Regions from separate parts of the Paraburkholderia sp. RCC_158 genome, predicted to be linked through region 2. Evidence: riboswitches for the same ligand, from Rfam matches in the RefSeq annotation. Region 2 holds a riboswitch; the other holds the start of a gene.

Region 1 (12,208 bases), on a different contig from region 2:
GCGTTCGGGCAGCAGATCGAACTCGAGCGCGACGGTGTCGATCAGAAAAGCGGGCGGCGCATAATCGGCGCGGCGGATCACATTGGGCGTTGCGGTATCGGCCATGGCGTTCTGTAGTGATGGGACTCGAGCGGCCGGCGCACGAAGACACGCGAGCCGGGCTTGTCGAGCCATTGTACAAAGCCTCGGGCAATCGTGCGGCGCGCGCTTTTCAGATAGCCGTTCGGCCGATGCGCGCTCGGACGCCCGCACCGCTCTTGCTCACGCTCAAGCTCCTGCGGCGTGGGAGCGGAAGGGCGCGGAACGGCGCGGCGCGATCGACGGTCATACGTACAATGAAAGACGAACGAACAGAAACGCTTCACGAGGTAGACCATGACAACGAATATCTGGACGCGCCGCGCCATGTTGCTGCTCGCGGCACTGAGCGTGCTGCTGTCCGGCTGCACGACCTACGTGACCACGCAGGTCACCGCGTTCTCCGACTGGAGCGGCAGCGACGCGGCCCGCACCTACGCGTTCACACGCGAGCCCGACCAGCGGAACAATCTCGAGCTGACGACCTATGAGCGCATCGTCGCCAACGAACTCGCCACGCATGCGTTCCGTCAGGTCGACCCTAACGACGCGCGCTATCTCGTCGGGCTCTCGTATGGAATCCGCTCGGACATGGTGACGGTGGCCGAGCCGGTCTACTACAACCCGTGGCCGGCGCCTTACTGGGGCTGGGGCCGTCCGTACGATCCGTGGGGCCCGTGGGGTCCGTTTCCCGCCGGCTACGTGAACCAGAGCTATCCGATCTTCACGCATCTGCTCGGCGTGCGGATCACCGAGCGCGCGACGGGCAAGGAGGTCTACAACGTGACCGCGCGCAACTCGGGCGGCGAGTCGTCGCTGGTGAGAGCCATGCCGTATCTGGCGCGCAGTGCGCTTGCCGACTTCCCGCTCGGCAACGGCGTCGTGCGCACCGTCAAGATTCCGCTCGGCAACAGCGCCGGTGCTTCCAACGAAACGGCGGCGCCGGCTGCCGCCGCGTCGCCGGCTGCAGCGTCGGGCGCGAAAGCCGTGCAATGACCGCGACGCAACCGCAAGCGCGATAAAAGCGTGACAAGAGCGCGATCCGGCAAATGCCGGCATCGCGCACCTTCGTCAGAGCCCGCCGCCGAACAGCGCCATCGTTCCGAGAACCACGAACAGCACGGCGGCGATGCCGTGCACGATGCCGGTCGGCAGACGGTGCGCGAAGCGGTCGCCGAGCAGGATCGCCGGGACGTTGGCGATCATCATGCCGAGCGTGGTGCCCGCCACCACGCCGAAGAAGTCGTGAAAGCGCGCGGCGAGCGCAACCGTCGCGATCTGCGTCTTGTCGCCCATTTCCGCGAGGAAGAAGGCCACGACAGTCGCGCCGAACACGCCAAGATGCGTGCGGTTCGTGTTGGCTTCTTCGTCGTCGAGCTTGTCGGGCACGAGAATCCACAAACCCATGCCGATGAATGAAATGGCCAGCGCCCAGCGCATGATGGCCGGCGTGAGCAGCGAGCCGAGCCACGCGCCGAGCGCGCCCGCGCCCGCGTGATTGACGAGCGTCGCGACCAGCACGCCGAGGATGATCGGCATCGGCTTGCGATAACGCGCGGCGAGCACGAGCGACAGCAGCTGCGTCTTGTCGCCGATTTCGGCGAGCGCGACCGCTCCGGTGGAAATGAGGAAAGCGTGGAACACGTGGGTTGGAATCCGCGGGCCGGGAAATGAACGAGCGACGACCCACGACACGCCGGGCCCAATTGCGGCGGGGTGTGGGTCATCGGTCTCGCCAGGCCAGAGGCTGCGGCTGCCACGGCCATGACGGCCAAGTCTGTTGACAGGCGCCCCCGCGAGCGCACGTTGTTGCGAGCCCGGCTAGATGCCGGGCGAACGTGGCGCGGGGCGGCTACTCCCCAATGAGGGACGGATTATAGCAGGCGTCGCCGCGCGGCCGTTCTGCCGGAGCAGAATTCGCGTGAAATCGGATCGCATGTATTCGACTGCAACAGTCGTCGCAGAAAGTTAATTGAAAGTATCCAGGGGATTCTCTTTGCGAACGCGACCTTCTGACAGTCGAATTCCCAAAAACCTACAGACGTAGGGATATTCCCAGGCCAAGATGGGAAATTTCTGCAAATCGCCATAGCACTCAAATTAGCGTCGTAAACGCGAGACGGATACAGATGGATACGTCTTTTGTGGCTGATTTAATTCAGAATATTCAGTATGATTCCGGCGACTAAGGAAGCCTGAGCCAAACTACACGGCCAATCGTCAATGGCCTAAATAATCGGGCCAAAGTGCCGTTAATTCGCTGAACCCTACAAAAGAAGTCTGGATTGTCCCCCGGCTGGAAATTGCCGGTCCGCGCGGCGCGCATACGCTGTGACGGCTGCGTATTCCGTCAGGCGCTTCAGCCTCTCCTTGCTTCAACGCGCGAACACCGATATGCCCGATCCGCACTGGACCATTCCGGTCGCTCGCTGGTCTAGCTGGCCTGCTGCCACCACCGCCGCACCCGACATCGGTTTTATCGAACCGATCGTGCGGCGGCGTCTCAGCACGCTCTCGAAAGCCGCGCTGAAGGTGGCGCACGATTGCGCCGGGGCCGACGAGGCGCGCGTCGTGTTCGCGTCGCGGCACGGCGAACTGCGCCGCACCACGGAGATCCTGCGCGCCATCAGCTCCGGCGAGCCGGTGTCGCCGACGGCCTTCAGCCTCTCGGTGCTCAATGCGATGACGGGCGTATTCGGCATCGCGCGCGGCGACCGCTCGGCGGCGAGCGCCATTTCGGCGGGCCCGGAAACGCTCGGCTATGCGCTGCTCGAGGCGTATGCGCAACACGCAACGCAATCGGCGTCACCGGTGCTGCTGGTCTACGCCGACGAACCGGTCGACTCCGCATACGGAACGATCGACGATGAAGTGCAGGGCGGCGCGATCGCGCTGCTCTTGAGTAACGAAACGGCGCTCGGCCATCTGGTCTGTACACGGTCCGCATCGCCGGGCCTGCACGATTCGGAGCCCGCAGCAACCCGCTTCGCCACGCAAAGCCAGGCGCTGCTGCATTGTCTTGAAACCGGCGAGCCCGCGGCCTGGCAAGGCGCCGGCGTCCTTTGGCAGTGGGAGTGGCATGACCGCGCGGCTTGACTACACGTGGCGATTCTTCGCCACGGGCATGGCTTTCGTCGTGTTCGGCATCTGCGGCGTGCTGTTTTCGGTGCTGGTGTTTCCGCTCGCGTGGCTGTGGCCGCATCGTGCGTCGCGGCAGTTCGCGGTGACGAGCATCATCCACTGGTTTTTCCGCGCGCTCGTCGGCGCGTTGCAACTGATCGGCGTGATGAAGCTCGAAGTGTCGGGCGGCGAGGCGCTGCGCGCGCGCGGTCCGTCGATCGTGGTGGCCAACCACCCGACCTACCTCGACGTGATGGTGCTGCTTTCGCTCACGCCGCACGCATGCTGCGTCGTGAAAAACGCGCATTGGAGCAACCCGTGTTTCTGGGGCATCGTGCGTTCGGCGGAATACGTGAGCAACGCCGATCCCGCGGAGCTCGTCGAAGCAGGCGCAAGGCAGCTCGCGGCAGGCTATACGATGATCATTTTTCCCGAAGGCACGCGCAGTCCCGCGCGCAACCGGCTGCATGCGTTTTCGCGCGGCTTCGCGCACATGGCGCTGAAGGTGGACGCGCCGATCGTGCCGGTGCTGATGGATTGCGATCCGCCCGCGTTCACGAAACAGATGCGCTGGTACGACGTGCCGGCGCGAGCGTTCCGCATGCGCGTGAACGTGCTGGAGCCGCTCGGCGTCGAGCGGCTCGCGGCAGACGACACAACACCGGCTCTCGCTGCGCGCAGCGTGACGAGCGCCGTCGAAGCACACATTACCCGGCACCTGTTCGATTATGGATTCTTTAAAACTGGAAATTAAGCAGCTTCTGATCGAGGCACTCGATCTGGAAGACCTGAGCCCCGCCGATATCGACGACGACGCACCGTTGTTCGATACCGACGGTATCGGTCTCGATTCGATCGACGCACTGGAAATCGGCATCGTGCTGCGCAAACAATATCAATTGACCATTGCGGCAAACGACGACCGCACGCGCGAGCACTTTCGCTCCATCAGCACGCTGGCCGCGCTGGTGGCAAGTCAGCGCGAAGCGGCGCACGCCGCGAACGAAACCAACAGCAAAGGGGAATGACCGTGTCCGAGGCAGAGATTCTTGAACGCATCCGCGCCATCTTTAAAGAGAACTTCGCAATCGAGCCGGAACGCGTGACACCCGACGCGCATCTGTTCGAAGACCTCGATCTGGACAGCATCGACGCGGTCGATCTCGCGATCAAGCTCCAGGAAATGACCGGGCGCCGCATCAAGCCGGAAGAGTTCAAATCGGTGCGCACGGTCGGCGACGTGATCGGCGCGGTCGAATCGCTGCTGGCGGCTCAAGGCTGATGCCGGCAGTGCGTTCGCGCACACGGGCGGCCGATCAGCCCGCCGCAAGCGCTTCGTCCGCGGCTGAACGCCATTGGCTGAAGGCGATCGTGCAAGTGCTGGTGAAGCTCGCGTATCCCGCGTTGATTCTGTGCGCGTGGCGTTGGGACACGCCGCGTTACGTCGGCTGCATGCTGTTTGCGATTCTGTGGCTGCAGCGCTGGGCCGGCAGCGGTGCGGTCGCGACTTCGCTGCGGCGTCTTTCCGCCATCGACTGGACCGTGGTCGGCTTGCTGAGCTGCGCGTCGGCGGCCATCGTGCTCACCAACAGCGAGCTGCTGTTGCGCCTCTATCCGTCGCTCGTCAATCTCGGGCTCCTGATCGCGTTCGGCGCGACGCTCGTGCGCGGTCCGTCGATGATCGAAAAATTTGCGCGCCTCGGCAAGCCCGACTTGCCGCCGGGCGCAGTGCGCCACACGCGGCGCGTCACTCAGGTGTGGTGTGTGTTCTTTCTACTGAACGGTGCTTTTTCCGCGTATACCGCGCTCTACTGGAGCCGCGCAAGCTGGTCGCTGTATAACGGCGCGATTGCTTATCTGCTGATCGGTGTGCTGCTGATCGCCGAGGTCGTGTGGCGCTATCTCGTCGTGCTGCCGCGAGCCGCGCGTTCGGAGGCGGCGTGATGATCGCGTTGCACGACCTGTTGTCCGTTCCGCTCGATGCCGCCGCTTCACGCGTTGCCGTTTGCCGCGATCGCACGGCGCTGCTCGATCGCGCCGCGTTTCGCGCGCGCGTCGCGGCGCTCGTTGCGCTGGTGCAATCGCAAGCGGCGCAACGCTATGCACTGTGTATCGACGATCCGTTCGATTTCGCGTGCGCGTTGTTCGCGCTCTTCGCGTGCGGCAAGGAGCCGGTGATTCCGGCGAACGCGACGCCCGGCTATCTTGCCGATCTCGCCGACGCGTACGACGTCGTGCTGACCGACGCGACGCTGCAGTTGCATGCGCAAGCCGATGCGCAAGCCGAGGCGGCCGCGTCCGCGCTCGACAAAAACATCGACCCGCAAGCGCCGCTCACGCTCTACACCTCGGGCAGCAGCGGCCGTCCGAAGCCGATCCGCAAAACGCTCGCGCAGTTCAACGCCGAAGTGCACACGCTCGAGAAGCAGTGGGGCGCGCTCGTCGGCGACGCGACCATGCTCGCGAGCGTGCCGCATCACCATATCTACGGTCTGCTGTTTCGCGTGATGTGGCCGCTTGCCGCCGGCCGCGCATTCGATCGCGAGATCAGCATCGAACCGCTGCATCTGCAAACGCAGATCGCGCAATGCGGCGCAGCCGTGATCGTATCGACGCCCGCGCAGTTGTCGCGCTGGCCCGCGCTGCCAGGCTTCGCCGCGTTGACGCCCGCGCCGCGCGCGGTTTTTTCGTCGGGCGGTCCGCTCGCGCTCGAAGCCGCGCAGCAATACGCGGCGGCTTACGGCGCCGCGCCGCTCGAAATCTACGGCAGCACGGAAACGGGCGGCATTGCATGGCGTCGTCAGGACCAGACCGATGCATGGCAAGCGACGACCGGCATCGAAGTGCGTTGCGACGAAGACGGCGCGCTCAACGTGCGCTCGCCGCATCTCGACCATGGCGGCTGGCATCGCACCGACGACAAGATCGCGTTCGACGCGCAAGGCCGTTTCCGTTTGCAGGGCCGTCTCGATCGCGTGCTGAAGCTCGACGGCAAGCGTGTGTCGCTGCCGGAACTCGAAGCGCGTCTCGCGCTGCATCCGTATGTGATGCAAGCGGCAATCGCGCCGCTCGAAGGCGGCGCGCGTGAGCGCGTCGGCGCGGTCGTCGCGTTGACGGGAGCGGGCAACGACGCTTTGCGCGACGAAGGCCGCGTGGTCCTCGCGCAAAACCTGCGTCGCCATCTCGCCGATTACTTCGACGCGGTGGTGTTGCCGCGTCATTGGCGCTTCCGTCTCGCGTTGCCGTTCGACGCGCGCGGCAAGCTGCCGGTGTCCGCGGTTGCCGCGGCGTTCGAGCCGCGCGCCGAAGGTTTCGAGCTGCTCGCCGAAGCGCGCGCAGGCGACACGCTGCACTACGAACTGCGCGTGCCGCCCACGCTGATTCATTTCGCCGGCCATTTTCCCGGTCTGCCGATTCTGCCGGGCGTCGTGCAGGTCGATTGGGCTGTGCGTCTGGCCGCCGAACAACTGCCGTGCGCGCACAGCGTCGCGTCCGTCGACCGGTTGAAGTTCATGGCGCCGGTGTCGCCCGGCGCGGTGTTGAAGCTGACGCTCGCGCACGATAGCGCGCGTCAGCGCGTGCAGTTTGCGTACCGCGTGAACGAGCGCGATTGCGCATCGGGCGTGATCGTTTATCGGGAGAGCGCGTGATGAATTTCGCTCCCTGCATCGTGATCCCGATCTACAACCACAAGGACGCGATCGGCGCGACCGTCGCGCATCTCGCGGTGCACGGCTTGCCGATTTTCATCGTCGACGACGGCAGCGACGAAGCCACCCAACAGGTGCTCGCCGAGCTTGCACAGCAATACGTGCAGCAAGTCTCGCTGCTGCGTCTGCCGGTCAACGGCGGCAAAGGCGCGGCGGTGATGGCGGGCCTGCGCGCCGCGCGCGATGCGAAGTACACGCACGCGTTGCAGATCGACGCGGACGGCCAGCACGACGCCAATGACGTGCCGCGTTTCGTCGAAGCCGCGCGCGCCGAACCCGGCGCGGTCATTCTGGGCCGTCCGGTGTATGACGAGAGCGTGCCGAAAGCGCGACTCTACGGCCGTTATCTGACGCACGTGTGGGTGTGGATCGAAACGCTGTCGCTCACCATCCGCGATTCGATGTGCGGCTTTCGCCTCTATCCGCTTGCGCTCGCGTGCGAGTTGATCGACAGCGTGCAGTTGCCCACACGCATGGACTTCGACATTGAGATTCTGGTGCGCCTGTATTGGCGGCGCGCCGCGTTTCGCGCGATTCCCACGCGCGTCACGTATGCGAGCGACGGCGTCTCGCATTTCGACGTGCTGTGGGACAACGTGCGCATCAGCCGCAGTCATACGCGGCTCGTGTGCGGCATGCTGCTGCGTCTGCCGATGCTCGTCGCGCACAAGTTCATGCCGCGCCGCGCCGTGCTCGCAGCCGTGCAAAGCGAGCCGAACGCGCAGGACTGGTGGCGTATCGCGGAGCGGGGCAGTCACCTCGGCATGTCGTTGCTCGCGCTCAGTTGCAAGCTGTTCGGCCGACGTTTCACCGCGCTATGGCTGCATCCGATCGTCGCGTATTTTCTGCTGACGGGACGTGCCGCGCGCGAGGCCTCGGCCAATTACTTCACGCGTTTGCGCGAGGCCGCGCCGCATGGCGAGACGCCGCGACCCGGCTGGCTGTCCGCGTATCGACACATGCTGGCGTTCGCGCAATCGGGCTTCGACAAGCTCGCCGCGTGGTCCGGCTGCGTCAACAATGCCGACGTCAAGTTCGAAGATCCTTCGGCGTTCGAAGCATTGGTCGCGAGCGGCAAGGGCGCGCTGGTGATCGGCGCGCATCTCGGCAATCTGGAGATGACGCGTGCGCTCGCCGCGCAGGGCGCCTACGCGAAAGTCACGGCTGTCGTCTATACGGAACATGCGCGGCGCTTCAATAGCGTGCTCGCGTCGGCGAACAGCGAGTTCGCGCGGCATCTGCTCGAAGTCGCGGACTTCGGGCCTGAAACGGCGATGCTGATGCAGCAGCGTGTCGACGCCGGCGAACTGCTCGTGATTGTCGGCGACCGCGTGCCCGCGCACGAAGCGGGCCGCACCACCCAGGCGCGCTTTCTCGGCGCCGATGCGCCCTTCGCGCAGGGACCGTACGTGCTCGCGCATGCGCTCGGCTGTCCCGTGTATCTCTTCTTCTGCCTGAAAGAGCAGGGCGGTTATCGTCTTTACTTCGAGCCGTTCGCGGAGCGCATCGAATTGCCGCGGCGCGAACGCACGCAGCATCTCGCCGCGTGGGCGCAGCGTTATGCCGCGCGTCTCGAACACTATTGCCGCAAGGCACCTTATCAATGGTTCAACTTCTTCGATTTCTGGGCCAGCCCCAAGCGAGGCGCGAATGGCCGAACATGATCTGATCGACGCGCCGGATGCCGGCGTGCAAGCGGTTTCAAATCGCGGCGGCAACGCGGCTCCGGTGGTGATCGGCGCACGCAAGCTGACTATTGAGGACGTCGTCGCGATCGCGCAGCATCGCGCGCCGGTCGCATTGAATACGGACCCCGAGTGGCGCGCGCGCATTCAACGCGGCGCGGATTTCTTGCGCCGCCATCTCGCGGCGGGCGCGACGGTCTACGGCGTCAACACCGGTTACGGCGACGCCTGCGTGGTCGACGTGCCGATGGAACTCGTCGAAGCCTTGCCGCTGCAACTCACGCGTTATCACGGCTGCGGCATGGGCCGGTATCTCGACGACGGCGAGACGCTTGCCGTCATCGCCGCGCGTCTGAACTCACTCGCGTACGGTTTTTCGGGCGTGCGCCCCGTGCTGCTCGAACGTCTCGCGGACCTCGTCAATCATCGCGTATTGCCGCGCATTCCGGCCGAAGGCTCGGTCGGCGCGAGCGGCGATCTCACGCCGCTTTCGTATGTGGCCGCCGCACTCGCGGGCGAACGCGAAGTCATGTTCGAAGGACGCCTGCGCGACGTGCGCGAAGTGTGGAGCGAACTCGGACACACGCCGCTCACGCTCGCGCCCAAAGAAGGCCTTGCGCTGATGAACGGCACCGCGGTGATGACCGGACTCGCGTGCCTCGCGTTCGCGCGCGCCGACCATCTGACGCGGCTCGCCGCGCGCCTGACCGCGCTGTGCACCGTCGCGCTCGACGGCCGCGCCGCGCATTTCGACGCGACGCTCTTCGAAGTGAAGCCGCATGCGGGCCAGGCCGAAGCCGCCGCCTGGATTCGCGCCGATCTCGAAGGACGCGACGATACGCCGGGTCACCGCTTGCAGGACCGCTATTCGATTCGCTGCGCGCCGCACGTGATCGGCGTCGCGCGCGATGCGCTGAGCTGGGTGCGCCGCGACATCGAAAACGAACTGAACAGTGCGAACGACAACCCGCTGATTGACCCCGACAACGAACGTGTTTTGCATGGCGGCAACTTCTACGGCGGCCATATTGCGTTCGCGATGGACTCGCTGAAAGTGGCCGTCGCGAATCTCGCCGACCTGATGGACCGGCAACTGGCGCTGCTCGTCGACGTGAACTTCAACAACGGTTTGCCGCGCAACCTGAGCGGCGCAGCGCCCGCGCGTGCGGCCATCAATCACGGCTTCAAGGCCGTGCAGATTTCGTCGTCCGCGTGGACGGCGGAGGCGCTGAAGAACACGATGCCCGCCAGCGTGTTTTCGCGTTCGACCGAAGCTCACAATCAGGACAAGGTCAGCATGGGCACGATCGCCGCGCGCGACTGCCTGCGTGTGCTCGAATTGACCGAGCAGGTCGCGGCCGCGCATACGCTTGCCACCGTGCAGGCGGCGCAGTTGCGCCTGCGAATCGACAGTGCGACGCCGGTGCCCGCGCCGTTGCAAACGTTCGTGGAAAACGTCGGCGCACAATCGCCTTTCGTCGACGATGACCGCGCGCTCGAATCTGATCTGCGCGCACTGACCGCGCGCATCGCCGCCTGCGAGTTGCTGCACGACTATCGCGGAGGCTCAGAAGCATGAGCGCCGCCCGCAAGGTATTGAGCGCGAGCGCGGCGGTCGAAGTGCCGTTTCACGACGTCGATGCAATGAACGTGTGCTGGCACGGCCATTATCTGAAGTACTTCGAGATCGGCCGTGCGGCGCTGTTGCGCGCGTTCGATTACGACTACCGCGAAATGCAGGCGTCGGGTTATCTGTGGCCGATTGTCGAAGCGCACTTGAAGTACGTGCGTCCGGCAACCTACGGCCAGAAACTCGACGTGCGCGCGCAACTGCTCGAACACGAAAACCGCCTGAAAATAGGCTATGAAATCGTCGATTGCGCGTCGGGCACGCGGCTCACGAAGGGCTACACGATTCAGGTGGCTGTCGATGCCGCGACGCAGGAATTGCAATTCGTGTCGCCGCCCGTCGTGTTCGAGAAACTGGAGCGCGTATGGGCAGCATGAATTGCTACGGGCCACTAAGCAAAGCGCTATGCAACGCGCTATGCGCTCTCGCGCTTTCGGGCGCGTTGAGCGTGGCCGCATCGCCGGCTTCGGCGGCATCCACTGACGGCAACCCCGCACTCGTCTCGCAGATCGCATCGCACCTTGCCGCGGCCAAGGGCGTGCGCGCGCAGTTCACGCAGACGCAGACACTCGCCGCGATGAAGCAGCCGCTCGTCAGCACCGGCTCGCTGCTGTTCGTGCGCGAGCGCGGCGTGATCTGGCAAATCGCGACGCCGTACAAAGCCACGTATGTGATTACCGATGCAGGCGTCGCCGAAGTCAACGCCAACGGTCAGCGTGTCACCACGCACAGCGCGCAGGGCACGCGCGGCGTCGCGCAAGTCTCGAAGATGATGCGCGCGATGCTCGGCGGCGATCTGTCCGCACTGTATTCGCAATTCGACGTAGAGGCCGAAGGCAGCCCCACGCACTGGCGCATGCAGCTCACGCCGAACCAGCCGCAAATCGCGCAGTCCATCAAAGGCTTGCAGATGAGCGGCGGCGATTATCTGCAGAGCTTGCGCATCGCGCTCGCCAACGGCGATACGACGCAACTCGAGTTCAGTAAAAGCGAGGCGGTGAGCGAACTCGCGCCGGCCGAACGCAGCCTGTTCGGGACGCCGTAATGGATTTGCTGCGACACCGATCCGCGAGACAGACATGGGGCGTGCGCGCCGCGTGGCTCGCGCTCGCGCTCGTCGCGGCGCTGTATTGCGGCTGGCGGTTCGCGGGACCGTCGCCGTTGCAGACCAATTTGCTCGCGCTGTTGCCCGCGACCGAAGCGGACCCCGTCGCGGAAAAAGCCGTCGATATGCTCGCGAGCGCGCTCGGCGACCGCACCGTTTTTCTCGTCACGAGCCACGACGACGCGCACGCGAAAGCGGCGGCGAAACAGCTCGGCGCATCGCTGCGGACAAGCGGCGCATTCGCTTCGGTGACGGCGGAATTGCCGCCGTTCGATCTGTCGCAAATCGCGGCGCTGTACATGCCGTATCGCTTCGGCTTGCTGACGCCTGCCGATCGTGCGGCAATCGCCGGCGGGAACGCAGCGGATTCGACGCTGCGCGATGCGCTGGCTCAGCGCATCTACAGTCCGCTGCGCGGCGGCCTCACCACCTCCCTATCGGACGACCCGTTCGGCTGGCTCGAACATTGGCTCGGCAATCTGCCGCTTGCCACGTCGAATCTCGAACTCGAGGACGGTCTGCTCGTCTCGCATCGAGGCAATGCGACAAGCGTGCTGATCGTCGCGACGCTGCCCGGCTCGGCCTATGAAACGAAGACGCAGCACGCGGTGCTCGGCGCGTTGGCGCAAGGCGAAAGCGCGCTGAAGCACGCGTTCCCCGATGTGTCGGTGGCGCGCACTGGCGCCGTGTTCTACGCCGAATCGGCACGCAGCGCGTCGGAGCGCGAAGTGCACGCGATCGGCATCGCGTCGCTCGTCGGCATTGCGTTGCTGATGATGTGGGTGTTCCGCTCGCCGCGCCTGCTGCTGCTCGGTTTCGTCTCGACCGCGCTCGGCATTGTCTGCGCGCTTGCGGTCACGTTGCTCGTCTTCGGCAAGCT
Region 2 (12,208 bases):
GCGCCGCGAGCGGATTCCGTATGTGCTGTCGGGCGGTCAGTCGTTTTTCGATAAGGCCGAGATCAAGGACATCTGCGCATATCTGCGCCTGATCGCCAACGCGAACGACGACCCCGCGTTCATCCGCGCGATCACCACGCCGCGGCGTGGCGTCGGCAATACGACGCTCGAAGCGCTCGGGTCGTTCGCGGGCCAGGCGAAGGTGTCGCTGTTCGAGGCCGTGTACATGGGCGGCATCGAGGCGCGCCTGTCGCCGCGTCAGATCGAACCGATGCGCGCGTTCTGCGACTTCATGCAGCGCCTCACCGACCGCGCCGAAAAAGATGCGGCCGGCACGCTGCTCGACGAGTTGATGGACGCGATCCACTACGAAGCGTATCTCTACGATGCATTCGACGAACGCCAGGCACAGGCGAAGTGGCAGAACGTGCTCGAGTTCATCGAATGGTTAAAGCGCAAGGGCACGAAGGCTGATGTGAACGATCCGGCGGGGTCGGCTGGGTCGGCGAATGGCGAAGCTACCGGTTACGACACGGCCGACGGTCTCGCCGATACCGGCAAGAATCTGCTCGGTTTGATCCAGACGGTCGCTTTGATGTCGATGCTGGAAGGCCGCGAAGAAGATCCCGACGCGGTCAGGCTTTCGACGGTGCACGCGTCGAAGGGCCTCGAGTATCCGCATGTGTTTTTGGTGGGTGTCGAGGAAGGCATCATGCCGCATCGAGGCGGCGCGGACGACGAGCCGATCGACGACGGACGCATCGAGGAAGAGCGCCGTCTGATGTATGTGGCGATCACGCGCGCGCAGCGCAGCCTGCATCTGAACTGGTGCAAGAAGCGCAAGCGCGCGCGAGAGACGGTGGTGTGCGAGCCGTCGCGGTTCATCCCCGAGATGCTGCTTGACGATGCGCCGCCGCCGACGCCCGAAGAAGCGCCGATGTCGCCGAAAGACCGGCTCGCGAGCTTGAAGGCGCTGTTGCAGAAGCCGTGACGCGCGGCTTGGCTTGCTATCGTGAGTCCGCAAGACCACGCTGAGCAAAGGTGCTTCGGCTGGTTTCGCGGATGCGCGCGCTACAGTGGCGCGGCTAGTTGGTCGCGTTAGACGCATTGCTCGCGCGCCTTCGAGCATGCCAACCGGAGACCGCCCGCATGACCTTGCCGCCGCACGCGCCTTACATTCGCGCGCTCGAAGCCTACATCGACGCAAAAGACAATACGCGCCCGCAGCGCATGGCCGACGCATTCGCGTCCGATGCCGAGCTCACCATTTCACTCGCGACGTCGACGATCGCGTTTCCCGCGCGCACGCTCGGGCGCGACGCGATCACGAAAACGCTCGTCACCGATTTCGGCGCGACTTACACGCAATGCCGCACGTATTACGTGTGCGACTCGCTGACGGTGCGCGACGGCGCGATCGACCCGCTGCCCTGGCTCGTGCTGATGCGCGAACCGGCGGCCGGCGCATTGCGCGTGGGGCACGGCGTGTATCGATGGACTTTCGACGACACGCCCGCCGTGAGCCGCTTTCATATCCACATCGCGCGCATGGACGTCGTGCCCGATGCCGATGGCGCGTTACTCGAAGCGTTGCAGGAAGGCTTGAGTTATCCGTGGCTCGCGCCCGCCGAGTTGCACGCGCGTTTTGCGGGGCATGCGCGCAGTGCGCCGAGGCTCGCATTCGTCGAGGCGTTCAGCCATCCCGCCGCGGACGCCGAGGCTTGAGCGTTTGGTTTTGAACAGCTTCACGGCATGAAAAAATCCCTGCCCGCGTAGGCGCACGCGGTGCAGGGATTTTCGTGGCGCGGCAAAAGCCGCGAAGCTGTTCGGTGCGTTACTTCACGCTGCTCACCATGTAATCGACGGCGGCCTTCACGTCCGCATCCGACGCACTCGATCCACCTTTCGGCGGCATCGCGCCCTTGCCGTGCAGCGCGTAGTTGTAGACGGTGTCCATCGGCTCCTTCAGGCGCGGCGCCCACGCTTCCTTGTCGCCGAACTTCGGTGCGTTCAGCACGCCGGCCGCGTGACATGCCTGGCAAACCTGCTGATACAAGGCCTTGCCCGCTTGCGATGCATCAGCGCTTTGCGTCGCGCCGGCTGCGGGCGCCGCGGCGGTTTGCGGAACGCTTGCCATGGCGGCCATCGCTGCGGCGGCCTGAGCCGCGCCTGCGTCGGAAGCGCCGCCTGCCGCCGCACCCGAAGCCGCGGTCGCAGCCGTCGCAGCGGACGCCGCTGCGGCGCCTGATGCCGGTTGTGCCGGTTCAGGGAAGCTCGCGCCCGAGTTGTTCGCCATGTACGCGACTGCGCGGGCGATTTCGAAGTCGCTGTAATCGTCGGGGCTCGTGCCGCCGCGCGGGGGCATTCCGCCCTTGCCGGCGAGCGCCGTATGCAGCAACGTGTCGAAGCCTTGCGAGATCCGCGGCGCCCAGTCGGCCGTGTTGGTGAACTTCGGCGCGCCCGCTGCGCCCGACGCGTGACACGCCGAGCAGACCGCCTTGTAGACTTCCTCGCCCGTCTTGTAGACGCGCGGCGCGTTGGCGTCGCGAACGTCGACCTGGGCGAGTGGTTTGATGCGGGCGGTGACTTCGGCTTCGGAGAGACTGTCGGTGCCGGCGCCGGTGCGCGTCGAATTGTCGACGTAGTAAGCCAGCAGAACGATGATGATGATCGGCACAGCAAACCCGGCGATGACCGCGGCGATGAGCTGTCCTGGGGTTTTAATCGGGGCTCCGTGTGGTGCTTCGCTCATGCTTGTCTCGTCTCCGTGGGTATGTGAGCGGTACAGCGCGACGGCAACTTCTTGTTCTTGATCAGCCACGGACGATTATAGACGGAAGCTTTCGACGGCGGCGAGAGGCGCGGCGCGCTGTTCAGCAGGCGTTTACCCGCATCGTGCGAAGTGGAGCGGACGGGTTGGGGTGGCGCGTGAATCTGCCGGGGATGGCGCGAGAAACGGCCGCGGAGGCCGTCCGGTGGACGGTATGGCCGAAACCGGGTATCCTTTCGGTCTCGCTTTGGCGCCGCAGCCGTTCTTCTGGTTGCCGCGCTGTCAAGTCGAAGCGCCCGTAGCTCAATGGATAGAGTACTGCCCTCCGAAGGCAGGGGTTGCTGGTTCGATCCCAGCCGGGCGCACCAACCCTCCCGAGGGTTGCGACGATCTACCTGTTTACTCCCTCTCCGAATTCCAGGCTAAATCGCAGCTAAATCGCAGCTAACTGCGGTATCGCTGACGCCATCATCGGCTATAGCTACATGCGCCATGTCGGCCAGGTGCGTCGGCAGCCCGGCCAGCAGAAGCCCACCCGCGGCTGTGGCCAGCCAGCATATTCAACGCACATTGGCCTTCGACCCTCCGAACTTGACGACGCTAATCGGCGGCTGTAAGTGTTTCTTCGGCCGGCCCGTTCGTGTCCTCGCGTCGAGGGCCGCTCGCGAGCAGGATGCCGATCAGGAAGATGAACAGATTGCCTTCTGTGAAGTTGAGCAGCAACGAGTTCGCGAAACAGCCAATGACAAAGGCGAACAGGTAACCGTAGACGACCGTGCGCGCAAGTGTGTCCAGACGCAAGCTTTCCCGCGCGATCGCGATCAGGAGCCAGGCGAACAGGGCCACTCCCACCATTCCGAGCTGTACGCCCATCAGAAAAAATTCGTTGTGCGGATTGCTCGCCATCGCGGCACGCCCACCAGAGCTGTTCTTCGCGAGCCGTTCGAATTCGGTTCGAACGCTACCGACGCCGTATCCGGCAATCGGCCGATGCAGAATCAGCTCCAGGCTGCGCTGATAAAACTCGAGCCGCACGCCCATCGACGTGTTCTTGTTGTAGACCTCGAACTGTGTGATTTCCTGTTGGGTTTCGGCAAGGCGTGAGTTCTTTGCCGTGAAGGAATAGACCACCAGACACATGCACAGCATGACGCTCGCGGCGGTCGTTATCCAGCGCGTCCGTTTGCCCTGATGCTTGAACTTCATTAGTTGAACGACGACATAAACTGCCATGTAGGCGATCGCCACGACTTGCCCGGTGCGTCCCTGTAGCACGAACAGCACGTTGACGAGCGCGAGTAGGGCGACGAGGCGCAGGAGCCACTGTCCGATGCCTTTAGGCGAACCTGTCGCGAGAGCCATCGACAGATAGGCCAGAAACGCCATCATCAGGCCCGCCGATATGTGGTCCTTGAAGACCCAGGGCTTCGTAATCGGATCGTTACCGTGCAGTGGTCCGATTGCCGTCCAGCCGAAAAAGTTCGTGTAGGTGAGCAGCATGGTCAGCGTTAGCGCCGAGAACAACGCCCATATGGCCACGCGGCACCACTTTGATCGGTCGCTGCCGTAGAAAACCAGGAACAGCATAGGCAGCAGCAACAGTTTTCGGTACTTCAGGAGAAAGTTGAAAGCCTCGTCATTGCTCGCCGACGTATAGGCCATGCTAAGAGCGAGCGCAACGAAGAGGATCAGCGCGACGATGCTCGTGGGCGATGTGCGGATTTTCCCGCATGCCCTCCACACTTCGGGAGACAGCAGCGCAAACAGCAGTACCAGGCCGGAACCGAGATTGACTCCGGCCGTGGAAATGGGTACGGCGCACAGAGTAACAAGTGCAAACGTCCTCGCGAGGAACAACTGGTACGACTCAGTTTTGGGCCGGAGGCTCTTTTCTGACAGCATCGCTTTCATATTCATTCGTTTCTCATCCCGTGCCGAAATGGCAATCGCTGGACGGCACTTGCACGCTACCTGCTGGTTGTGCGCCGTGTCCATGCGATACCCCTCGCTTTACTCAAAGGTGCGGAGCCTGGACCGCTCCCTATGACCCTGCAAGTGATGATCCGTATTTACAGTGCATTCCGGGGTCTGACTAGTCCTGGCCCGGCGCCTGACGATAAAACGCAGCACGAAGCTCCAGGGCCTCTTTCGAGTACATCGATTCGACGGTTTGCCGGGCGCGCTGTCCCACGGACGTACGCAGTGCCGGATCGGCTAGCAGCGCGCCCACAATCCGTCGCGCCTGTTCGGTCGTGTCGAAGAGAAAGCCGTTCTCGCCGTGCCGGATCGAATCGGCGTAGCCGCCGTTCCGATGGCATACCACCGGAAGGCCGCAGGCCATTGCCTCGAGCACGACCCGGCCGAATGTTTCGACGTGAGACCCTGTCCGGTAGTAGAAGACGTCGAGAGAGCGCAGAAAATCCGCGGCTGGCGTAGCTCCCTCGGGAAGAAGCTCGATACCTGTGTTCTCCCCGAGCGCGTTGCGCAGACATGTAGCTCCCTGCAGCCTTACACCGACCCCTTGAGCAGACCATTCACGATACAGCACCAGGTCTTCGTCGTTATGCTTGTCATTGGTGTCGCGGCTCAGACGCCCTATCACCGGCCGATTGCGTGCCACACCACCTACCGTCGCGAACAGGTCGATGTCAATCGGCGATGGATGCACCACGCCATCCACGCCTACCAGCTTTTTCTGGAATTCGGAGATGAACACGTACTCCGTCTTCGGCCAGCGCAGCAAGGGCGGATGCTTCGATGTCAGCGTCAGTATCTTCGGATGGAACGTGTTGAACACGTAGATCAGACGTTGTGGCACTGCGGCGAGATACGGCCATACCGTGTTGCGCCAGTGTGCTCCGACGAAGACATAGGTGCCTCCGTTCGGGCGGTGCCTCGGTGCAATGCCGAGAGGGGTGATTCCGAACTTTTCGCGCAGTTCGGGCGAACTGCGCGACGATGTCGACCACAGTCTCACTTCGCTTTGCTTGCCAAGCAGGTGAGCGAGGTTGAGCGTCTCCTGTTCGCTGCCGCCGTGCGGATTCTGGAATCCGTTGAATATGTGAATAACCTGTTTTGGCATATTAGATAAGAGCGGCTGGAGCCCGTTTGACCGATCGCATCAAGTCGGGCCGACAGCGACCATTGCGAATGGACCTATTACGACTGGCTTAGTCGGTAGACCATCTCCGTCCTGTCGACAAACAGCTCTTGAGAAAACTCGTCGACTGCCTTTGCTCGCGCCATCTTTCCCATGTCCGCCAGGCGGTCGCCCCGCTCGAGAATTCCTTTAAGCGCCCGAGTTAACGAATCGGGGTCGTGCGGCGGGACGACCCAGCCGTCGACGCCATCACGAACGTTCTCCGGCAGACCGCTGTAGCTCGACACTATCACAGGCTTGCCCATCGCCATCATCTCGCGGCAGGCAAACGACACAGTCTCGACCGCATATGACGTGACAAAGCCGATATCGAACGCCCGGATATAGGGCTTCACGTCTTCCACGAAACCCGCGACTTCGAGCTGGCTGCGCATACCCACCGAATCAATAACCTGCCACTGCTCTGCGCTCGGCTCCGTTCCGACAACCACGACTGCAATCTTTTCACGTAGCGATGGCGGCAACGCGCTCACTGCGGCGATCACGTCCATGGTGCCCTTGTACCAGTCGAAGCCTGTCACGGTTCCGAGCACCAGTTTGTCGGCTTTCGATTCGCCGAGCAGCGACTTAGGCGCCGCGGCGATCTCGGCCGCGTCCGACGGCTTGAAGTCGTCGATGTCCACACCATTCTTGATGGTGATAAGCGAGCAGTGTCGATATACCGAATCGCGCACAAGGCTCGCAGTGGAATCGGACACGGCAATGACATCATCTGTCGCGCGGGCTCTGATCTTCGTGACGAAGTCACTCTTGATGGCGATGGAGTTGTGTTTGGTCAATACAATGCGTGGCTTGCGGCCCTTGAAGCACATCAGGCTGAATACGACTAGGCGATGGTCTGGGGAGCCGTTGACGTGCACAACATCAAAGCGTTCTGTCTCCAGCAACGAGCGCAATGCGCGCCACGCTGAAATCATGCGGCCGGCGTCTTTCAGCTTGGCTGGGAATTCAAGCGGCAGTGTCGTCACGTGTTCGAGCTTGCTGGCCTTTTCGAATAGCCTGCTGCTCGAGGGCGCAGCCACAAATATCTGATGCCGCCTGGAAAGCCCCTTGGCAATCGCCAGAATGTACGTATCGTGACCTCCGCCGCGCCCGTAGTGAAAATTGGTCAACAATATCTTCAAGGCAAAGGCTCCAGCGAAGCAATGGCGTCCAGGACTTCCGTTACCGAGGGTGGGCGCCCGTCGTCACCAACGGACACCGATACGCCAGGCACGTCGACGCCAAAATAACGCCGTGCTGTTGCAGTGAAGATCATGACCGTGGGCTTGCCGAGTGCGCTTGCGAGATGCACGAAGCCGGTATCTGTCCCGACGATGAGCGTGGCGGCATCGACGTACTGCGCGACCTGCAAGATAGACATCCGCGGCAGTATACGGGAGCCCCTCACGTCCTTCGCAATTGCGATGGCCTCCTGTTCCTCGCGGGCTGAACCCCACGGCAGAAGGGGGGTAATGCCGCGCTCGACAAGCGAGCGGCCAATGGCAACCCAGTGAGCCGTCGGCCACTTCTTTACATCGCTCGAAGTGGCATGGAACAGCATCGCGTACCGCTGTTCTTCTGGCTTGACGGAAGGATCGGCAGACCTGGGGATTGACAGGTCGAAGCGCGGTGCCCCGCTCACCTCGTAGCCGAATGCGTCGGCGACAGTGCGGCGCAAGCCGTCCCACGCATTGAGATCTTCGCGTGGCGCGAAGCGGCCAGTGTAAGCAAAGGCGGCGCCGCTCTCGCCGAGGTCTGCCGAACGATAGCCTAGACGCCGGCGCGAGCGCGCAAGGAAAGAAATTATCGCGCTTTTGTAGACGCCCTGAAGATCGAGAACGATGTCGTATTTCTCGCGTCGCAGTTCAGATATCGATGTAAAGATCGCCTTGAGCTCGGCCCCAGAGCGGTTTTTCTTGAAGCCCCGCAATGGCGCGCACAGCACGCGGTCGATGCCCGCATTCCAGCGTGGAACATCGGCGAAGGACGCATCGGCGGCCCAGTCAATCTTGACGCCAGGAAAGGCGCGATGCAGGTCGGCCACCACGGGCTGACCATGTACCAGGTCACCTAAGGAGGTGACTTTCACTATTAGAATGCGTTTCATTCCATTACCATTCAACAAGCGGACTTCACTTCAGCATCCGTGAGACCTATACCTCGATGCTGTGCAGTGACCTGAGGGAAATCAACGGCAGGATATCCAGCTTAGATTATCCCGGACTTGGTCCAAGGGTTCCCACACGCCGGGAGCAATCAAAACGACTTTGGTTCAGATCGGCTGCAGGGCGGTTCGTAGCAGCGGTATTTTCGACATAGCAATAGAGCAACTATCTATTTGCAAGCTATCGGAAGGCTGCCTGGGGCGCCCGGGTTCCGGGTTGTTGCACGCGAGTCGCGTAGGATCATACAGGACCCAGCGGGTACGGGACCTTGGCGTACTCAGTCTCCGGTCGTGCGTGGAGAGACGTTTCGTAGACCTTAGGCGGAGCAGATCCGGCTGTCGTGCTCGAAAGCGTGGTCCCGCAGTACCATCGACAAACCGCCAAAACAACTCGAACTCGCCCGACGCGCTGCCCCACCCACACGCCTCCTAGCCCCCGCCTCACCTCTTCGCTGAAATTTCAGATCGTTCTCATCCATTCGCTGAATCGGCGCGCGCTGCCTATGCAATTCCCATCGATATGGGAATAGTTGCGCGTCGGCCTACGCCGACCCTTTCGCATTCCAGTGCGACAGGCATTGCGAGATCACTCGCCGGACTAAGAGCTTTATTTGCAATTCATGCACAAAATAACCAGATCAATTCTCGCGGCATCGGTGGTTCTTCTTTCGCAGATTCCTTGCGCACAAGCGGCGCCGCAAGCGGGCGCAAGCCAGTTCGCCGGTCCTTATGTTGGTTTCAAGCTAGGCGTCAATAATTCGGATGCATCGGGCGCATTCAACAAGGCGTCGCATAACACGGTGTTTCCGGGCTTCACCGCCGGATACAACTTCGACGTGCAGCGGTTCGTGGTAGGAGCCGAGGCTTTCGCGGATTTGCACCACGGCTCCACCACCTTCAAGGACGCCGGAATCGACGCCAAATTCGGCATGCCGTTTAACCAGTTCATGCCCTACATTCGCGCCGGCTTCACGGGCGACGACCCCGATACGCGGTTCCATTGGGGCCTCGGCGTGGACTACAAGTTCGCGGAGCATGTCAGTGCGGTCGCCGAATGGACCACGGACTCGAGCCATCACGACGGCACGAAGAGAACAAACAATAGCTTCACGGTAGGCGTCCAGTATCACTTCAATTAATGACTCGATGAGCTTGCGCGCGGCGAGAAAACAGACCACTGCGCAAGCTGCATGGGCACCACGCTTGGCACGCAGTAAAAGCTCGGCTCGCGGCCAACACAGTCAACAAGCTTCTTCCCGAAGGCTTGTTGCCTCCGCCCACTCCCGCTAAAATCCCCGGGTCACTGGGGAGTAGCCTTCCTTCACGCATCGCGGCATAGCGGCATCGCGTGAAGGAGAGCGCGTCAACATACTTGGCCTGCGGGTCATGGCGCGTTCGACCGGGTCGGTTTGGCGAGACCATTGGCGCACTGCTTCGTTCTGGTCGGACGGGTCGCGGTGCGTCATGGTTCGTCTTACGTCCGACCTCGGAGCCGCTGTGAAATCCCGCGCTGTTCAATCTCCTCGTCTTCTGCTCAACTTGCTGTCGCGCGATCTGCCGCGCCGCACGTTTTCGGTCCATCACGTCAATCACGTCGATCACGTCAATCCCTTCGATGCACGGAGCCGCGCATGACCGGTCTTCTCATCGAATTGGCCATCATGCTGGTCGTCATCCTCGTGGCGGCCGAGCTTTTCACCAACGCGCTCGAGCATCTCGGCGAGCGGCTTAAGATATCCGAAGGCGTGACCGGCTCGTTGTTCGCTGCAGTCGGCACCGCGTTGCCCGAGACGCTCGTGCCGCTGATAGCGATTGTCGGCGGGACGAGCGATCGTGCCGTCAACGAGGAAATCGGCGTGGGCGCGATTCTCGGCGCACCGTTGATGCTGTCCACGCTGTCTACCTTTCTGATGACGCTCGCCGTGCTGCGCTCGCGCGGCGTCGGCGGACGCGTCGCGCCGGAGCGTTCGGGCTTCACTCGCGATCTCAACTATTTCCTCTTTGCGTTCCTGCTGGCCGCCGCGGCCATGTATGTGCCGCATGAGCAGCGCATCGTGCGCGCGCTCTTCAGCGTCGCGCTCGTCGGCGTGTATGTCGCGTATGTCGTGGCGACCTTCCGCGCGTCGAACGATCTCGTCGATGCAGGCCACGGCACCGAAGCGCCCGGAAAGATGATGCTCGCGCGCCTCGGCGTGCCGACCAACCTCGCGACGATCGCCGTCCAACTGCTGATCGCGGTCGCGCTGCTCGTGTGGGGCGCGGAGGGTTTCATCCACGGCGTGCGGGGCGTGTCCGCGGTGGTCGGCGTGTCGCCGCTGCTGCTGTCGCTGCTGATCATTCCGATCGCCACGGAGTTGCCGGAGAAGGTCAACAGCATCCTGTGGATTCGCCGCGGCAAGGACACGCTGGCGTTCGGCAACATCACGGGCGCGATGGTGTTTCAGGGCACCTTGTTGCCCGCTATCGGCATTCTGCTGACGCCGTGGACGCCGCGCATCGAGGTGGTGACGGGCATCGTCATCACGCTGGTCGCGGCGGGCTGGCTGCGGCTCAACGCGCGAGAGCACGGCGCGCCCGTGTGGGCGCTGCTGGTCTGCGGCGCGCTGTACGCCGCTTATCTGGCGATCACGCTAAGCCGTTAGGCGTTCGAGCCACGCCGCCGGCGAATCACAAGCCGCGGCGATGCTCCCGCCCAATACATCGATCTAACGGCTTTTCTCTCGCTAACTCCCGGAATCGCGCGATGCGGGACGACGGCATAATTTCACAAACCATTGCGACATGGATCTCGACTAGCGCCGCCGACGAAATCACCGTTGCGCGGCGCATTATTCGCGCATGTTGTCGATGCATCAAGCGGCAGGGAACCAGTCGAGCAAGTCCGCGGAGGCGGGTATGAGCCACATTGTCATCGTCGGATCGGGCGGCCATGCAAAAGTCGTCATCGATATTGTCGAGCAGGAAGGAAAGCACAGCATTGCCGGGTTAATCGACGCATACCGCAACGTTGGTGAACGGACGCTCGACTATCCAGTGCTAGGCGGCGAAGCCGATCTTCCCCGTCTCGTGGCTGAACACGATCTGCAAGGCACCATCATTGCAATCGGCGACAACGTCGTCCGCTCGAAAGTGGCGGCGAAGGTCGGGGCGCTTTGCCCCCAACTGCAGTTCATGAATGCCATTCATCCGCGGGCCACGATTGGTCGCGGCACAACGGTCGGGGCGGGCAGTGTAGTGATGGCTGGAGCGGTCGTTAATCCCGACTGTCGCGTAGGCCAGTTCTGTATTCTGAACACGAACTCGTCTCTGGATCACGACTCTGTGATGGACGAGTTTTCGAGCCTGGCGCCCGGAGCGATAACCGGTGGCAACTGCCGGATCGGTGCGTATTCCGCCATTAGCATCGGCGCAGTGCTTCGCCACGGCATCAACGTCGGAGAGCACAGCATCGTTGGCGCGGGAGCTACCGTTCTGAGGGACGTCGAGCCGTATTCGGTCGTCTACGGCAGTCCCGCCAGGAAGGTGCGCGACAGGGTTGCCGGGGCCCGCTATCTGTGAATGCAGGCCCTACGTTCACCCTGTCTACAACTTGCCCGGCAGTTCCATGCGGCAATAAAGTCATCGTGCACTAAACCTCAACACGCACTGGATTTATATGAACGTTGTTACGTCGGATGACAGCATCGGCGTCGTGCCGACTCATCCTCTATCGAAGCATTTCATTGTGATCGGCTACCGGGACGGGGCTTTCTCGACCATCCCTAACAACTTCTTCAGGAACTGGCTGGATGAAGAGGCCTCCGACGGAGTGTTTCATATCGGCCGATGCAGTGTTCTCGGCGTGGGTTCGGTCGCCAGATACGACGGCCATGCGCAGAAGCTGGTGATTGGAAAGAACGTTGCAGGCGGTATGGGGCTCAAGTTCATTCTGAACGCCCAGCATGAAACGAAGACCATATCGACGACCATGTTCAGCATCTACGGCAACGGTCTCACCAATGCAATGATGCCGCAATACGCTGACACCGTTATTCATAACGATGTGTGGATCGGCGACGAGGCTGTATTCCTGGGCGGCAGCGTCATCGAAAGCGGATGCGTTATCGGTGCGCGCTCGCTGATACCGCCGAAC

The links. Region 2 has a riboswitch for manganese ahead of AB6809_RS19325 (sodium:calcium antiporter). Riboswitches for the same ligand answer to the same signal wherever they lie in the genome.
Region 1: another riboswitch for manganese. It lies ahead of AB6809_RS04690 (TMEM165/GDT1 family protein); the one in region 2 lies ahead of AB6809_RS19325 (sodium:calcium antiporter).

The regions. Positions count from the first base shown of each region.
Region 1 covers NZ_JBFUPM010000002.1:65,569-77,776, forward strand. Annotated here, with positions in the region: gene pepN (aminopeptidase N) at 1-105, opposite strand, end outside; gene AB6809_RS04685 (DUF4136 domain-containing protein) at 376-1,074, shown strand; gene AB6809_RS04690 (TMEM165/GDT1 family protein) at 1,150-1,722, opposite strand; yybP-ykoY riboswitch at 1,734-1,951, opposite strand; gene AB6809_RS04695 (beta-ketoacyl synthase chain length factor) at 2,473-3,174, shown strand; gene AB6809_RS04700 (1-acyl-sn-glycerol-3-phosphate acyltransferase) at 3,158-3,952, shown strand; gene AB6809_RS04705 (phosphopantetheine-binding protein) at 3,927-4,226, shown strand; gene AB6809_RS04710 (acyl carrier protein) at 4,223-4,480, shown strand; gene AB6809_RS04715 (membrane protein) at 4,480-5,142, shown strand; gene AB6809_RS04720 (AMP-binding protein) at 5,142-6,848, shown strand; gene AB6809_RS04725 (glycosyltransferase) at 6,848-8,572, shown strand; gene hutH (histidine ammonia-lyase) at 8,559-10,172, shown strand; gene AB6809_RS04735 (thioesterase family protein) at 10,169-10,600, shown strand; gene AB6809_RS04740 (outer membrane lipoprotein carrier protein LolA) at 10,588-11,268, shown strand; gene AB6809_RS04745 (MMPL family transporter) at 11,268-12,208, shown strand, end outside.
Region 2 covers NZ_JBFUPM010000009.1:149,195-161,402, reverse strand. Annotated here, with positions in the region: gene AB6809_RS19370 (UvrD-helicase domain-containing protein) at 1-991, shown strand, start outside; gene AB6809_RS19365 (hypothetical protein) at 1,150-1,725, shown strand; gene AB6809_RS19360 (cytochrome c5 family protein) at 1,835-2,752, opposite strand; tRNA gene AB6809_RS19355 (tRNA-Arg) at 3,063-3,138, shown strand; gene AB6809_RS19350 (O-antigen ligase family protein) at 3,371-4,681, opposite strand; gene AB6809_RS19345 (glycosyltransferase family 4 protein) at 4,863-5,852, opposite strand; gene AB6809_RS19340 (glycosyltransferase family 4 protein) at 5,930-7,054, opposite strand; gene waaC (lipopolysaccharide heptosyltransferase I) at 7,051-8,019, opposite strand; gene AB6809_RS19330 (outer membrane protein) at 8,733-9,215, shown strand; yybP-ykoY riboswitch at 9,370-9,562, shown strand; gene AB6809_RS19325 (sodium:calcium antiporter) at 9,708-10,718, shown strand; gene AB6809_RS19320 (acetyltransferase) at 10,972-11,634, shown strand; gene AB6809_RS19315 (acetyltransferase) at 11,732-12,208, shown strand, end outside.